Linked DNA regions of Kineococcus endophyticus. The protein of the gene in region 1 interacts with the protein of each later gene in a pairwise test. Links are inferred from orthologs where the notes say so. Each region holds a gene or a part of one and is shown on either strand. Other genes may lie near its edges. The genes, in order: AB1207_RS21030 and AB1207_RS05295.

What was found.
Region 2: the proteins of AB1207_RS21030 (region 1) and AB1207_RS05295 interact in binary tests that used the Escherichia coli proteins (3 or more experiments, as listed by UniProt). The link is inferred for Kineococcus endophyticus from one-to-one orthologs.

What each region holds. Positions count from the first base shown.
Region 1 is NZ_JBFNQN010000016.1:97,132-104,478, forward strand. Bases 3,140-6,035 are described here. They hold AB1207_RS21030 (isochorismatase family protein), read right to left. Parts: upstream 4,962-6,035; coding sequence 4,317-4,961; downstream 3,140-4,316. Other genes in these bases: AB1207_RS21025 (isochorismate synthase), read right to left, coding at 3,140-4,157; AB1207_RS21035 (SDR family NAD(P)-dependent oxidoreductase), read right to left, coding at 4,994-5,758; AB1207_RS21040 (4'-phosphopantetheinyl transferase family protein), read left to right, coding at 5,782-6,035. In the rest of the region: AB1207_RS21015 (ABC transporter ATP-binding protein), read right to left, coding at 1-43; AB1207_RS21020 (SidA/IucD/PvdA family monooxygenase), read right to left, coding at 40-2,991; more of AB1207_RS21025, read right to left, coding at 2,988-3,139; more of AB1207_RS21040, read left to right, coding at 6,036-6,513; AB1207_RS21045 (aldo/keto reductase), read right to left, coding at 6,677-7,347. UniProt on the Escherichia coli protein: Involved in the biosynthesis of the siderophore enterobactin (enterochelin), which is a macrocyclic trimeric lactone of N-(2,3-dihydroxybenzoyl)-serine.
Region 2 is NZ_JBFNQN010000003.1:225,586-232,939, reverse strand. The notes cover bases 302-3,204. They hold AB1207_RS05295 (hotdog fold thioesterase), read left to right. Parts: upstream 302-1,493; coding sequence 1,494-1,916; downstream 1,917-3,204. Other genes in these bases: AB1207_RS05285 (GntR family transcriptional regulator), read right to left, coding at 3,015-3,204; AB1207_RS05290 (DUF5808 domain-containing protein), read right to left, coding at 1,921-3,018; menD (2-succinyl-5-enolpyruvyl-6-hydroxy-3-cyclohexene-1-carboxylic-acid synthase), read right to left, coding at 302-1,452. Outside these bases: more of menD, read right to left, coding at 1-301; more of AB1207_RS05285, read right to left, coding at 3,205-3,431; AB1207_RS05280 (hypothetical protein), read right to left, coding at 3,494-3,679; AB1207_RS05275 (phosphatidylglycerol lysyltransferase domain-containing protein), read right to left, coding at 3,676-5,418; AB1207_RS05270 (response regulator), read right to left, coding at 5,621-6,283; AB1207_RS05265 (o-succinylbenzoate synthase), read right to left, coding at 6,297-7,346. UniProt on the Escherichia coli protein: Required for optimal enterobactin synthesis. Acts as a proofreading enzyme that prevents EntB misacylation by hydrolyzing the thioester bound existing between EntB and wrongly charged molecules.

The DNA.
Region 1 (7,347 bases):
CCGTGACTCCCTCGGCCTGCAGCAGCGGTTCCGCTGCCCTCACGGGCTGGGTTCCGCGACGAGTGCGGGCCCCGGCACCGCGGCCGCGCCCGACCGCAGTGCGGCCGCGATCTCCCCGGCGCGCACGGCGACGTTCGACAGGAGCGTGGCCGAGATGCCGTGCTGGTGCCCCGTGGAACCGACGAGGAACAACCGCCCGCGCGCCGGGACGTTCCAGCGGGCGGCGTAGTCGCGGGTGGCGAGGAGCCGGGACCGCTCGTCGCGGACGAGCAGGTCGGCGTCGTCCCCCAGCAGGGCGGCCGGGTCCAGCGGCCGGTACCCCGTCCCGCAGACGACGAGGTCGACGGCGAGGCGTTCGGTCCGCCCCGTCAGCCCCTCGCGGATGCCGACGTCGAGGCCGTCCGCCGTCCCGCGGACGTCGACGAGCCGCGCGGCGCGGTGCCATGCGAAGCGCCCCGGGCCGGTCCAGCGGTCGGTGTAGTCGAGGTCGTAGAGGCGTTGCAACGTCTCGGGGTTCACGACGGCGTTGTTCGTCCCGCGGTGCAGGTCGTCGATGCGGTCCCGCTCCGCGACGGGCGCGTCGAACAGCGCGTCGACGCTGGCGGCGTCGAAGATGCGGTTGGCGAACGGGCTGGAGTCCGACGGCGACAACCCGAACCGGCTCTGCACCGAGTGCAGCCGCGCGCAGGGGAAGCGTCCGTGCAGGTCGGCGAGGACCTCCGCCGCGCTCTGCCCGCCGCCGACGACGGCGACCGCGCGCACGGACCCCGGATCGACGTCACCGACCCGGTGCAGGTGCTCGGCCGTGTGCCACACCCGGTCCGACGCGACGACACCCGTCGGCAGGACGGGCTGCAACCCGGCCGCGAGGACGACGTCGCGCGCCAGGACGCGGGTGACACCGTCGGCGTCGGCGACGGTCACCTCGAAGTGCTGCAGGACCCCGCCCTCGAGGACGGGCCGGACGAGTTCGACGCGGCTGCCGTAGCGCACCACGTCGTCGAGCTTGGCGGCCGCCCATCGCAGGTACGCCGCGAACTCGACCCGCAGCGGGGTCATCGACCCGCGGTTGAAGAAGTCGGCGAGCCCGTCGCGCTCGGCGAGGAACTGCAGGAACGTGAACTCCGACCGGGGGTTGCGGAAGGTGGCGAGGTCCTTCGCGAAGGCGATCTGCATGGACGCGTCGGGCAGGAGCATCCCCGCGTGCCAGCGCTGCTCCGGGGCGGCCTCGAAGAACCGCGCGCGCAGGGGGTCCCGGCCCGCCCGCCGGTCGTCCTGGGCCTGCTCGGCGAGGGCGGCGGCGAGGGCGATGTTCGCGGGGCCGAACCCGACGCCGACGACGTCGAGGACCTCGGACCGTCCCGCACGGTCCCGCGTCCCACGTCGGGACACCTTCCCCACAGCGGTGGCGGGCAGGTCGTCGACGATGCGGAACACGTCGGGAACCTTGTAGGCGGCGAGCGAGGCACCGGTGAGGTGCCGGCGCAGGGTCCGCCGGTCCAGCGCACCGCGCCGGCCGGGGCGGGGCACGACGTAGGCCACCGACCGTTCCCCGAGGCGTTCGTCGGGTTCGCCGACGACGCAGACGTCGTGCACGGCGTCGTGGGTGAGCAGGAGGTCCTCGACCTCGGCCGGCGAGATCTTCTCGCCACCCCGGTTGACCTGCTCCTTGACCCGGCCGACGACGCGGAGAGACCCGTCCGCGCTGCGGCGCACGAGGTCTCCGGTGCGGTAGGACCCGTCCGCGGCGAAGGCGCCGAGGTTGACCGGTGCCGCCGCCGGGTCGTCCGTGCCGGGCGCGTAGTACCCCCGGATCGTGTACGGCCCGCGGACGAGGAGTTCCCCGGTCTCCCCCGCCGGGACCTCGGCCCCGGTGGCGTCGACGACGCGGACCTCGTCGAGGGCGGACATCGGCCGGCCCTGGCTCTCGACGAGCAGGTCCACCGGGTCGTCCGGCGAGGTGTAGCAGACCAGCCCCTCGGCCATGCCGTAGACCTGCTGCAGCGGACCGAGGTCGTCGAGGACGCGACGGGCCACGGCGGGCGACAGGCGCGCCCCGCCCACGAGCACGCGCCGCAGCGACGACGTGTCCGCCGTGGCGAGGTCGGGGCTGTCGAGCCAGAGCTGGACGAGCGGGGGCACGGCGACGACGTGGGTGACCCGGTGCTCGGTGACCGCCGCGAGGACCGTGGCGGCGTCGCTGCTGGGCGGGAAGACGACGCTGCCCCCGGCGGCGAGGACCCCGAACCACCCGGGGGAACTCAGCGGGAAGTTGTGGGTGGCCGGCAGCGGGACGAGCATCACGGTGGCGGTGTCCACGGCGCACAACTCGTTGCTGCGCAGGAAGGAGTACGCGTACTCGCGGTGGGCGCGCGGGATGAGCTTGGCCGGTCCGGTGGTGCCGCCGGACAGCTGGAAGAACGCGAGTTCCCCGGCGTCCGCGTCCGGACGGACGGGGTGGGGTTGCTCCGACCGGGGCACGGTTCCCGCGGGGCGGTGCAGGACCCGGAGACCGGTGGACCCGAGCGCGGCGTGGACGCGGCCGGTGAGGTCGGTGAGGTCGGCGGCGCCGCCGGGACCGTCGAGGTCGCCGACGATCCAGTGCGTCGCCCGGCCGGTGCGCGCGACGTGGCTGATCTCCTGCGCCCGGTGGGCGGGCAACGCCAGGACGGGCCGCGCACCGAGGCGGAACAGGGCCAGCACCACGGCGACGAGGTCGACGGATCCCGGCAGCTGCAGGACGACGGTGGTCCCCTCCCGCACACCGTCCGCCGCGAGGTCCGCGGCGGTCCGGCCGACGCGCTCGAGGAGTTCCGCGTACGTCGTCCGGCCGGTGGCGTCGACGACGGCGGTGGCGTCCGGACTCACCCGGGCGGCCGCGGCGACGAGGTCCTCGATGCGGTCGGTCCCCCAGGTCCCGGCCGCGAGGTGCTCCGCGACGACCTCGGGCGGGTAGGGGACGACACCCGGGCTGTCCTGGAACGCGGTCACTGGGCGGGCCCCTCGGTCGGACGGTCGTCGCCGGTGAGGGCGGCGAGGGCGGTGGCGAACTTCGCGGCGGTCTCGGCGTGCTCGGCGTCCGGGGTGGACCCCGCCACGACACCGGCTCCGGCCCACAGCCGCGCCGACCCCGACCCGGTGTCGAGCAAGGCGCAGCGCAGGACGAGCGCCCACTCCCCGTGGCCCGCTGCGTCGGTCCAGCCGACGAGACCGGCGTAGTTCCCCCGGGGCGCGGGTTCGAGGGTGCGCACGAGGTCGAGGGCGGCCTCCACGGGAACCCCGCTGACGGCAGGGGTGGGGTGGATGCGCAGGGCCGCGTCGAGGGAACCCACTCCCGCGCGCGGCGTTCCCGTGATGCGTGTCCCGAGGTGCCACATGGTGTCCGTCGCCGTCGGGACGGGCGCTGCGGGGACGTCGAGGCCGTGGGTGAGCGGCGCAAGGCGCTCAGCGATGTGGTCGACGACGAGGGCGTGCTCGCGGTGGTCCTTGGTCGAGGACAGGAGGTCGGCGGGAGGCCCGGTCTCCCCCGCCCGTCGCGGCCGGGAACCTGCGAGCGGGTGGCTGACGAGGCCGTTCCCGTCGACCGCGGCGACGAGTTCCGGGGACGCCCCCGTGAGCAGGCCCGCAGCGGTCCGGACCGCGAACGTCCACCCGTGGGGGTTCGCCGCCGCGAGCCGGTCGAGGTACGCCCCGACGGTGGAACCCACCGGGAGCGGGGTGTCGAGGGTGCGCGCCAGGACGACCTTCTCGAGGTCCCCGGCGCCGATGCGCAGGAGGGCCTCCGCGACGGCGGCGCGGTACCCGGGGTCGTCGGGAACCTCCCGCGTGGTGCGACCGGCCCCGGCCGCGGGAGGTGCCCACGGCCGGCGGACGATGTCGCGCACCAGGCTCAGTTCGGCTGTGCCGTCCGGGTCGAACGGGACGACCCCGCAGACGAGGGAACCGTCCCCCGGACGAGACCCGTTGCGGCGGAACGCCTCGCGCACCGCGGCCACGACGTCGGCCTCGTGACCGCGCGGGACGTCGAGCGGGGTTCCACCGGTCGCGTGGACCAGGCCCGACGGCGCGGCGACGGCGAAAGAGGCGTCCTCCCACCGCACGTCCGTGCCGACCGCCGGCCGGGGCGCGGCGGCGGTGGTGGCCAGTCCGGCGCTCACGCGGGACCGCCGCTGTGTTCGGTGGGACGCACGGGTTCCTCCGGTTCGAGGGGTTTCTCACGTCAGACGCCGACCAGGCATCCGTCACCGTGACTTTGGTGAGCCTATCCTCACCCGAGGGGGCGGCGTCAAGGCGCGGCGCACCTGTTCCCGCGCGCTTCAGGACAGCGCGGCGACCACGTCGTCGGTGCTGCGGACGACTCCGCACGTCCCGGCGATCCAGGCCAGCGCGGAGCGGTGCCGCTGCTCGTCGAAGTCCGCGACGGCGTCCCCGACGACGAACGGCTGCACGTCCCGCATGAACGCCTCGCAGGCACTCACCTGGCAGCCGATGGAGGCGTACACCCCCGTGACGACGAGCTGGTCGCGACCCGCCCGTCGCAGGTCGTCGGCGAGGGTCGAGCGCTGGAACGCGGAGTACCGCCACTTCGTCAGCACGGTGTCGCCGCCGTGCGGCGCCACCTGGTCGGGAATGCCCGCCCGGTGCGGACGGCGACCGATGCCGTCACCCCAGAAGTCGCTGAGCAGCGCGCGGTCCCCCGGGTCCTGGACCGCGGGCTGGGCGGTGTAGACGACGGGGACCCCGGCGGCCGCCGCCGCGGAGCGGATGCGCGAGACGTTGCGCAGCAACGTATCCCGCAGCCTCGAGTCCGCACCGTAGACGTCGAGGAAGTGGTCCTGCAGGTCGTGCAGCAGCAGCACGGCACGGTCGGCCCGCAGTTCCCACGGGACGCGGGCGACGGGGAGTTCGGCCGGGGTCGGCAACGGGTAGTCGGTGACGGCGGGCAGGTCGGTGACGCTCACAGGGTTTCTCCGGGGCAGGCGGGGACGGCGGGTCAGTCGCGCAGTGACGCGCCGCCGTCCACGAGGACGTCGGTGAGGGTGATGTGGCGCGCCGCGTCGGACAGCAGGAAACCCACCGTCTCCGCGACGTCGCGAGGGTCGGCGACCCGGCCGAGCGGGATGCCCAGGCGGAACGCGTCGAGGTCGCCGCGCACGACGGAGCCCGGTCCACCGGGCAGGTCGCGCTGCATGGCGGTGTCGGTGGATCCCGGGGAGACGACGTTGCAGCGCACGCCGTCCGGGGCCAGTTCGAGCCCCAGGCACAGGACGTACCGGGTGGCGGCCGCCTTGGACGCGGCGTAGGCGGCCATGCCCGTCCGGGAGAGCTTGGCGGCGTTGGAACTGACCGCCACGATGGCGCCGCGGCGGCGTCGGACCATGTGCCGGGCCACGGCCCGGCAGACGTTCCGGGTGCCCCCCGCGTTCACGGCCATCGACAGGTCCCAGTCACGGTCGCCGTCACCCGTCGCGGCGCCGGCCCGCAGGACACCGGCGACGTGGGCGAGTTCCTCCACCGGACCCAGCTCCCGTTCGGCACGGTCGACCTCCCGGTCCACCGCGTCACGATCGGCGACGTCGCACACGGCCGTCCGGACGCGGACACCCCGCGTGCCGAACCGGGCTGCGGCAGCCTCGAGGGCCTCACCGTCCCGGTCGAGCAGCAGGAGCGCCGTGTGACGTGGTGCGAGCACCTCGGCGACCGCGGAACCGATCCCACCGGCCGCACCGGTGACGACGGCGACGCGTTCTGTGCTCACGGCAGGAAGGTTAGCCTCACCTCGTGTTCCACCGTCAACTCCTCAGCGACGAGACGAACGTCTCACTGCTCGTGCACGGTCGGCTCCCAGCCCGGTCCTCCGTCACCCGCCCCACCGTCGAGGACCTGCGACGGGCGGACCGGTTGCGGCGCAGCGAGGACCGGGACCGCTCCCTCGTGACGGCGCACCTCCTGCGGGTGGCCGCCGCTCACCTGGCCGGGGTCGACGCCGGGGAGGTCGACGTCACGCGGGCCTGCCGGACGTGCGGGACCGACGGCGACCACGGCCGCCCCGTCGTCCGGCGGGGTCCGGCCGCCGGCATCGGACTGTCCGCCTCGCACGCCGGGGACGTCGTCGTCGTGGCTGCCTCGACGGTGGGGCCGGTCGGGATCGACGTGGACCTCGTCGCGCACACCGCGTTCCCCGGTTTCGACGCCGTCGCCCTCGCCCCCCGGGAGCGCGACGCCCTCGACCGCGTCCCGTCCGCCGACCGTGCGCGGTGGCGGGCCCGGTGCTGGACGCGGAAGGAAGCCGTCCTGAAGTGGACAGGGCTCGGGCTGGCCGTCGAGCCCACCGCCGTCGAGGTTCCCGCCGACGGGACGCCGCACGCGCGGGGTCCCCTGTCCGCCGAACTCCCCCCGGACCTCGTCGTCGTGGGGTTGCAGGGACTTCCGCCCGGGTACGTCGGGGCGGTCGCCGCCCAGCGCGACGCCGCCGGTGTCCTCGCCCGCCCGGTCGAGGACACCGGCGGCTAGTGGTCTGACCGGGAAGTTCGTGACCACAGGCGCGTCCTGAGTGCGTGCATCGCAAGGCGTGGGAGCGACGGGCTGGCAGCGTCATCTCGAGCGACCGCAACGCAGCGAGGTGCGTGCTCAGGGCGCGAAGGGGGGGCACGAACTTCCCGGTCAGACAACTAGATCACAGCCCCGTCATCGCCTGCATCGCCGCGTTGTAGCGCTCCCCCGCCACCCCGAGCTGTTCGGCCGCCGCGGACAGTTCCGCGAGGTCGTCCGCACCGAGGTGCAGCTCGACGGCTCCGAGGTTCTCCTCCAGGCGCGACAGCCGGCGGGTCCCGGGGATCGGGACGATGTCGGGCCGCTGAGCGAGCAACCACGCGAGCGCCACCTGCGCGGGTGTCCCACCGAGGGTTCCCGCGACGCGGCTCACCAGGTCGACGAGCGCCTGGTTCGCGGCGCGGTTCTCCTCGGTGAAGCGGGGGATGCGCGTGCGGATGTCGTCGGCGGCGAACTCGGTCGAGGTGTCGACTGCTCCCGTGAGGAAACCCTTGCCGAGCGGGCTGAACGGCACGAGGGAGATCCCCAGTTCGTCGAGGACGGGCAGCACTTCGGCTTCGATCTCCCGGGTCCACAACGAGTACTCGCTCTGCAGCGCCGTGACGGGGTGGACGGCGTGCGCGCGTCGGATGGTCCCGGCGCCCGCCTCGGACAACCCGAAGTGCAGGACCTTGCCCGCGGCGACGAGTTCGGCGACGGCCCCGGCGACCTCCTCGATCGGCACGTCCGGGTCGACGCGGTGCTGGTAGAAGAGGTCGATCCGGTCGGTCCTCAGCCGCGTGAGCGAGGCGTCGG
Region 2 (7,354 bases), on another replicon or contig:
CGTGGGCCGGGTCACGACCGCGGCGTGCTCCAGCGTCTCGAAGATGCCCCCGCCGTCGTCGTTGACGAGCACGACGGTCAGATCGGGCCGCGTCTCCCCCGGCACCGGCAGGAACGCGTTGACGTCGTGCAGGAAGGCGAGGTCGCCGACGAGCAGCCGGGTGGGCCCGAGGACCGTCGCGACGCCCTCGGCCGTGGCCAGCGTCCCGTCGATGCCGGCGAGCCCGCGGTTGGAGACGGTGCGGACCCCGCGGGGGTGGCCGGCGAGGTCGACGTCGCGGACGGCGTTGCTGGCCGCCACGACGAGCACCGAACCGTCGGCCGCGCAGGCGCGCACGACCTCGCGGGCCGCCCAGGGGCCCGCCAGCGCGCTCTCGTCGTCGACGACGGCGTCCACCGCGTCGGCCGCCAGCTTCGCGGCGCGGTCCCAGCGGGCGGCGAACTCCTGCTCGCCGGCCTCCGGACGCCTCGTGACGGTGGCGGCCGGGACGACCCGGGCGGCGCGGAACCCGGCGTCGGGCCAGGTGCCGTCCGGGCTGACGACGACGAGCTCGACGTCGTCGCGCGCCAGCAGCCGGGTCACGGGCCGCGACAGCGTGGGGTGGCCGAAGAGGACGACCCGCTCGACGTCCCCGAGGCGGCCCTGGCCGTCGTCGGCGTCCAGCAGCAGGCGGTAGGGCCCGACGGCCCGCTCGCCGCCGCGGGCGCCCGAGCTGGGTTCGGCCAGCAGCGGCCAGCCCGCGTGCTCGGCCAGCTCGCGCGCGGCCCGGCCCGTCGCGGGGTCGGGGGCGTCACCGGCCAGGACGAGGGTCCTGGGGCCGCGCTCCAGCACGACCGGCTGCGGCGCAGCGGGTTCGGCGACGACCGTCAGCCCCGTCGTGGAGACCGGCAGGACGTCGGGCGAGGGGGTCAGCGGGTCGGAGAAGCCCACGTCGAGGTGCACCGGACCCGGCCCGTCACCGCGCAGCCCCCGGGCCGCGGCGACCGCGCGGGACACGACCGAGCGCCACGCCGGGGCCTGCGCGGCCGGGTCGACCGGGGCGGGCAGGTCGGCGCTGTAGCGCACCGAGGGCAGGAACATGCGCGCCTGCGCGTCCGCGGTCTGGCTGGCCCCGGACCCGCGCAGCTCGTGCGGGCGGTCCGCCGACAGCACGACGAGCGGCACGCCGGCGTGGTGGGCCTCCAGGACGGCGGGGTGCAGGTTGGCGACGGCGGTGCCGCTCGTCGTGACGACCGCCACGAGCTCCCCCGCGCGGGCCAGGCCGAGGGCGAGGAACCCGGCGCTGCGCTCGTCGATGCGCACGTGCAGCCGCAGCCGGCCCTCGTCGGCGGCGCGGGCGGCCGCGTAGGCCAGGGGCGCGCTGCGCGACCCGGGGCTCAGGACGAGGTGTCGCAGGCCGAGCCGGACCAGGGCGTCGACGAGGACCGTCGCGAAGGCGGTCGAGGGGTTCACCCCTCCATGGTGCGCCTGCGAGCGTGTGGCAGCCTGCCGCGGTGACCGGAACAGCGCCGTCCATCGACGAGATCCTCGCCACCTTCGCCGCGGACACCCTCGTGGACCGTCTCGGGATCCGCTTCCTGGAGATGAGCCCGGAGCGCCTCGTCGCGACGATGCCCGTCGAGGGCAACACCCAGGTCGCGGGGTTCCTGCACGGCGGTGCGAGCTGCGCCCTGGCCGAGACGCTGGGCTCGGTCGGCGCCTACCTGCACGTGTGGCCCGGCGGGCTCGCGCTCGGCACGGACATCAACGCCACGCACCACCGCTCGGTCCGCTCCGGCCTGGTGACGGGGGTCGCGACGGCGATCTCGCTGGGTCGCACGCTCTGCAGCCACGAGGTCGTCATCTCCGACGAGGAGGGCCGGCGGTTGTGCACGGCCCGCATCACGAACTACGTGCGGGCCGCGCAGCCGTCCTGACCGCTCACGAGCCGAGCGTGGTCCCCACGACGGCGAGGGCGAGACCGGCCCCGACGAGGACGAGCAGCCCGATCGCCAGGGCGCGCCCGACCGGGTGCCCGACGTTGAGCGTCCAGCCGACCCCGACGCGCTTGGGGACCAGCAGGGCGGGGTCCTCCCGGTTGACGTAGAGCAGGCCGCCGCGCCACAGGCGGTCGTCGTCGGGGGCCTGCGCCGCACCGGCTTCCGGCGCCGGGCCCTGCGCCCGGCTGCGGACGGCGGTGACGAGGACGGTGACGAGGACGGTGACCGCGAGCGCGGCCCCGAAGACGACGAGCGTGAACCCCGCCCAGCGCAGGCGCTCGGGGTGCAGCCACCCGTCGAGGAGCACCGCGCAGACCAGCCCCGCGCCGAGCAGGGCGACGACCCCCAGCAGCGACTGGGCGGCGCGCTCGGTCGCCAGCGGCCGGGCGAGGGGGTCGGCGTCCCCTGCGCGCGGACGCAGCGGGGTCCGGCGCACGAGGGAGGCGAGGGCGGCGAGCAGGACCGTCAGACCGACGGCCACGAGCAGCGGGCCGAACGCGCTCCAGACGGAGCGGGCCGCGAACGCGTCGGGCCGGCCGTCGCCGTCCCAGTGCGTCGGGAAGGGGTCCGGCAGGGTGTCGTAGCGGGTCCAGCCGAACGCCGCCGTCGCCAGGACGAGGGCGGCGGCCAGCACGTACCAGTGCACGGCGACCGGCGGGCGGGGCACGTCGCCCAAGGGCGCGGTGAGGCGGACCGGCACCTCCCGGAACCACCCCTCGGACGTCTTGGCCGCCCGGATCGGCCTGCGGCACAGCACGAAGGCAGCGCACCCCAGGGCCAGGAGCCCGTACGTGACGGGCAGGACGCCCTCGGGGGACCTCACGAGCGCGGCGACGAGCGCGGCGACCACCGTCAGGACGGCCACGGCGGTCCGGTAGGTCCGGACGGCGTGCCGGACGACGGGGGCGTCGGCGCGCTCGCGCGGGACGGAGACCCCGAGGGGCAGGGTGCGGGCGGACAGCGACGGGAGGAGGAGCAGCGTCAGCCCGACGAGCAGGCAGGCGCCGACGCCGATCGCGGTGGTGCCGACGTGGTTCACGAGGTCTCCTCGGCGGGCTCGCGGGTGGCGGGGGCGAGGCCGGCCAGCACCTCGCGGCAGACGGCGACGACGTCGGGGACGCCGTGGGCGTGCCCCTCGGCGAGGAGGGTGTGCACCCGGGCGCGCCAGTCGTCCACGACGTGCGGTGGCGAGGGCGGGTCCCCCGGGCCGCGGGCGACGACGGAGCCGGACTTGCTCGTCGTCCGCAGGAAGCCCTCGCCGCGCAGGCGCTCGTAGGCCTTGGCGACGGTGGCCGTGTTGATGCCGAACCCGCCGGCCAGCGCCCGCACCGACGGCAGGGCCGACCCGACGGGGAGGGTGCCGGCGGCGATGGCCTCGACGACGCGGTCGCGGATCTGCTGGTAGATCGGGACCTCGGACGTCGGGTCCAGGTCGATCAACGGGGTACCCACCACGTCGCCACCTCCCATCTGTCCCACCAACAGTAGTACAGGTGGGACAGATGGGCGAGGGGTCAGTCCCGTCGGGGGTGGGCCGCCACGAGCATGAGCACCCCGACGAAGGCGACGTCGGCGGCCACGACGGCGACCGACGGGCGCAGCGACACCGCCAGCGCCACCCCGCCCACGACGAAGGCCGCGGCCAGGGCGGCCAGCACGGCGTGCAGCCGCGGGCGCGCCCGCGCCCACAGGACGGTCACGACCGGCGCCCGGGCAGGAACTGCTCGACGCGCGCGACGGCGAACCCGATGCGCGGCAGGTCGGCCGTGCGCTCGAAGCAGACGAACCGCGGCACCCAGCGCGGCTGGTACTTGGCGTTGCTGCGGTACAGCTGCTCGAGCTGCCAGGCGCGGGAGAACACCACGAGCACCCGGTACCACAGGCGCAGGACGGGACCCGCTCCCAACCGCGAACCGCGGTCGAAGACCGACCGGAACACCGCGAAGTTCAGCGAGATGCGCGCGAGCGCGTGCTCGCGGGCGAAGGCGACGACGTCGGTGACGACGAGCTCGACGGTGCCGTTCGGGGCCTCGGGCCGGCGGCGCATGAGGTCCAGGGAGACCCCGTGCTCGCCCCACGGGACGAACGTCAGGACCGCGAGCAGCTCCCCTCCGGCCGCCCGCGCGGTCGCGACGAGCAGCTGCGGATCCGCCGCGTCGCCCAGGCGCCCCAACGCCATCGAGAAGCCGCGTTCGCGCCCCTCGCGCCACGTCGCCGCGCAGGCGGCGATCTCCTCGAGCTCGCTGGCCGGCACGTCCACCTGGCGGCGGATGGTGACCTCCGTCCCGCCGCGGCGGGCGCGGTTGACGGCCTGCCGCAGGGAGCGGACCGCCCGGCCCTCCAGGCTGAACTGCGCGGTGTCGATCACGGCCTCGTCCCCGACCTCCAGGACCTGCAGGCCGGCCCGGTGGTAGACCGCGGCCCCCGCCTCGGAGGTGCCGACGACGGCCGGGGTCCACGCGTGCGCGGCCAGCTGGCGGCGCCAGGCCTCCACGGCCGCGGGCCACGAGGTCATGTTGCCGACCGGGTCACCGCTGACGACGCTCACCCCGCCGACGACGCGGTGCACGACCGCGGCCCGCCCGTTGGGGGCGAAGACGGCCGTCTTGTCGCGGCGCAGGTTGAAGTAGCCGAGCGCGTCACCCTCGCCCTCGGTGGCCAGCAGGTGGCGCAGCCGGTCCTCGTCGGCGCCGAGGGCCGCCGGGTCGGCGGCGGGCTGGAACAGGAACCACGTGACGAGCAGGACGAGGACCGTCCCGGCCGCGTTGAGGGCGACGTCCACCCACCCCGGGACGACCACCCCGTCGGGGAAGATCACGAAGCTGTCGACCGAGACGAGCGTGCCGGCCGCGGCGTACCAGACCCGCTCGAACAACCCGCCCGCGCGTTCCTGCGTCGCCAGGACGACGACGGTGCCCACGACGAGCCAGGCCGCGAACGCACCGCCCCCGATGCGGACGGCCTGGCGCACCCCCAACCGGGACGGGAGCACGGTGAACCGCGGACGCGCCAGGGCCAGGACGGCGAGGACGGCCAGCTGCACGAGCAGCAGACCCAGCGGCAGCGTGACCTCGTCGAGGGCGCCCCACAGGACGTTGAAGAGGGCGTTGAGCCCGGACACGACCACCGCCGTCCACCAGGCGGCCCGCTTGCGCTGTCCCAGCGACCGGGCCAGCAGCAGCAGGACCGTCCCGTACCCCAGGCTGGGCCAGGCCGTGGCGAAGACCAGGTCGACGACGATCGGGCGCGCGCGCTGGGCGCCGTCCGACAGGGGCGCGTGGACGGCCATGGCCAGCGACATCACCCCCGAGAGCAGGAAGACCCACGTCGCGACCCGGGCTGCGGCCGACCGCGCCCGGCCCACCCAGCGACCCTCCGGCGCGTCCCCCGAGCGCCCCTGCTCCACGACCTGCACCTCGCTGCGCACGTCCGTGCTCACGACTCCGCCTTCCCCCGAACGTCCCCCGACGGCCCGGACCCCGGACCGTTCCCCTCAACGGTGCCCGAGAGGGGGGTGGCGGCGCGTCAGCCTGGGGAAGGGATCACCGCGACCCGCACCCCCCTCCGATGGCGGGGGTGCCTCCACCCGCGGGACGACGGTCGTGCACCACCGCGGTCCCGGTCCGTGCCGGCGGGGCCCCTCACGCGGGCGGCGGGACCTGCCGGGCGACGAGCGCGGCCTGCATCCGGCTGCGGACGGCGAGCTTGCCGAGGATGGAGCTGACGTGGTCCTTGACCGTGCCGACCCCGAGGTCGAGCGCGGCGCCGATGTCGGCGTTGGACAGGCCCTGGGCGAGCAGGCCCAGGACGTCGCGCTCCCGCGCGGTCAGCGTCGCCAGGCGGCGCAGCGTCTCGGCGGTCACCCCGCTCGTCTCCGCGTGCTCGCTGAGCAGGGTGCGCGCCGCCCGCGGCGAGAGCACCACGCCCCCCGCGGCGAGCGTGCGCACGGCCTGCAGGAGACCGAAGGGGTCGGTGTCCTTGAGCAGGAACCCCGAGGCGCCGGCCCGCATGGCCTGCGCGACCTGCTGGTCGCTGTCGAAGGTCGTCAGCATCGCCACGGCGGGCGGCGCGGGGCCGCGCAGCACCTCGGCCAGCACCGTCAGGCCGTCCACGACGGGCATGCGGATGTCGAGGAGCACGACGTCGGGCCGCTCGCGGGCCACGAGCGCCACGGCGTCCTCGCCGGAGCAGGCACCGACGACGCGGACGTCGCCCTCGGCCTGCAGGATCATCGACAGCCCCGAGCGGACGAGGGACTCGTCGTCGACGACCACGACGCGGACCTCGCGCACCGGCCCCGGCACCGGCGTCTCCACGTCAGCGGCCCGCCGCCGACGCCGACGTCAGGACGGCGTGCGCCGCGCGCACCCGGTCCCGCCAGTGCTCGATGCGGTCCGCCGGGGCCCGGAAGCGGTGCAGGAGCTCGGGATCCGCCGCGACGGCACCGACCGGGAGAGCACCGTCCACGGGCAGGAGCGGGGCGGCGGTGACGTCGGCCGCCAGCAGGGCCGCCGTCCCCAGGCCGCACGCGAACGGCAGTTCCGGCAGCGCCGCGGCGAGGGCCGTCCCGGCTGCGATGCCCACGCTCGTGTCGAGCGCGGAGGAGACGACGACGGGCAGCCCGCACGCCTGCGCGACCGCGAGCGCCGGCCGCACCCCGCGCAGGGGTGCGACCTTCACCACGACGACGTCCGCGGCCTCGAGCCCGGCGACGCGCAACGGGTCCTCGGCCTTGCGGACGCTCTCGTCGGCGGCGAGGGGCACGGCCGTGCCGGCGGCGGCCAGGCGGCGGCGCAGCAGCGCCATCTCCTCCAGCGTCGCGCACGGCTGCTCGGCGTACTCCAGGCCGACGACCGCGAGCTCGCCGAGCGCACGCTCGGCCTCGTCCACGCTCCAGCCCGCGTTCGCGTCCACGCGGACCCGGCCCGTCGGGCCGAGGACGTCGCGGACGGCGGCGACGCGGGCGACGTCCTCGCGCAGCCGGGTGGCGAAGTCCGCCCCCGCCTCGGCGACCTTCACCTTCGCGGTGCGGCAACCGGGGAAGGCGGCGAGGACGGCCGGGACGTCGTGGGCCGGGACGGCCGGGACGGTGGCGTTGACCTCGACGCGGTCGCGCCGCGGGGCGGGGAAGCCGTGCCAAGCGGCCTCGACCGCCGCCTCCAGCCAGCGCGACGCCTCCTGCGGCCCGTACTCCAGGAAGGGCGCGAACTCCCCCCAGCCGGCCGGTCCCTCGACCAGCACGGCCTCGCGCTCGAGGATCCCGCGGAAACGGCGGTGCAGCGGGAGCCGGACGACGTGGGCGCGCTCGAGCAGCTCCCCCAGGGCGGGGAGCTCGAGGGGCGGGACCTCCGGCAGGGCGTCGGGCACGGGCCCCA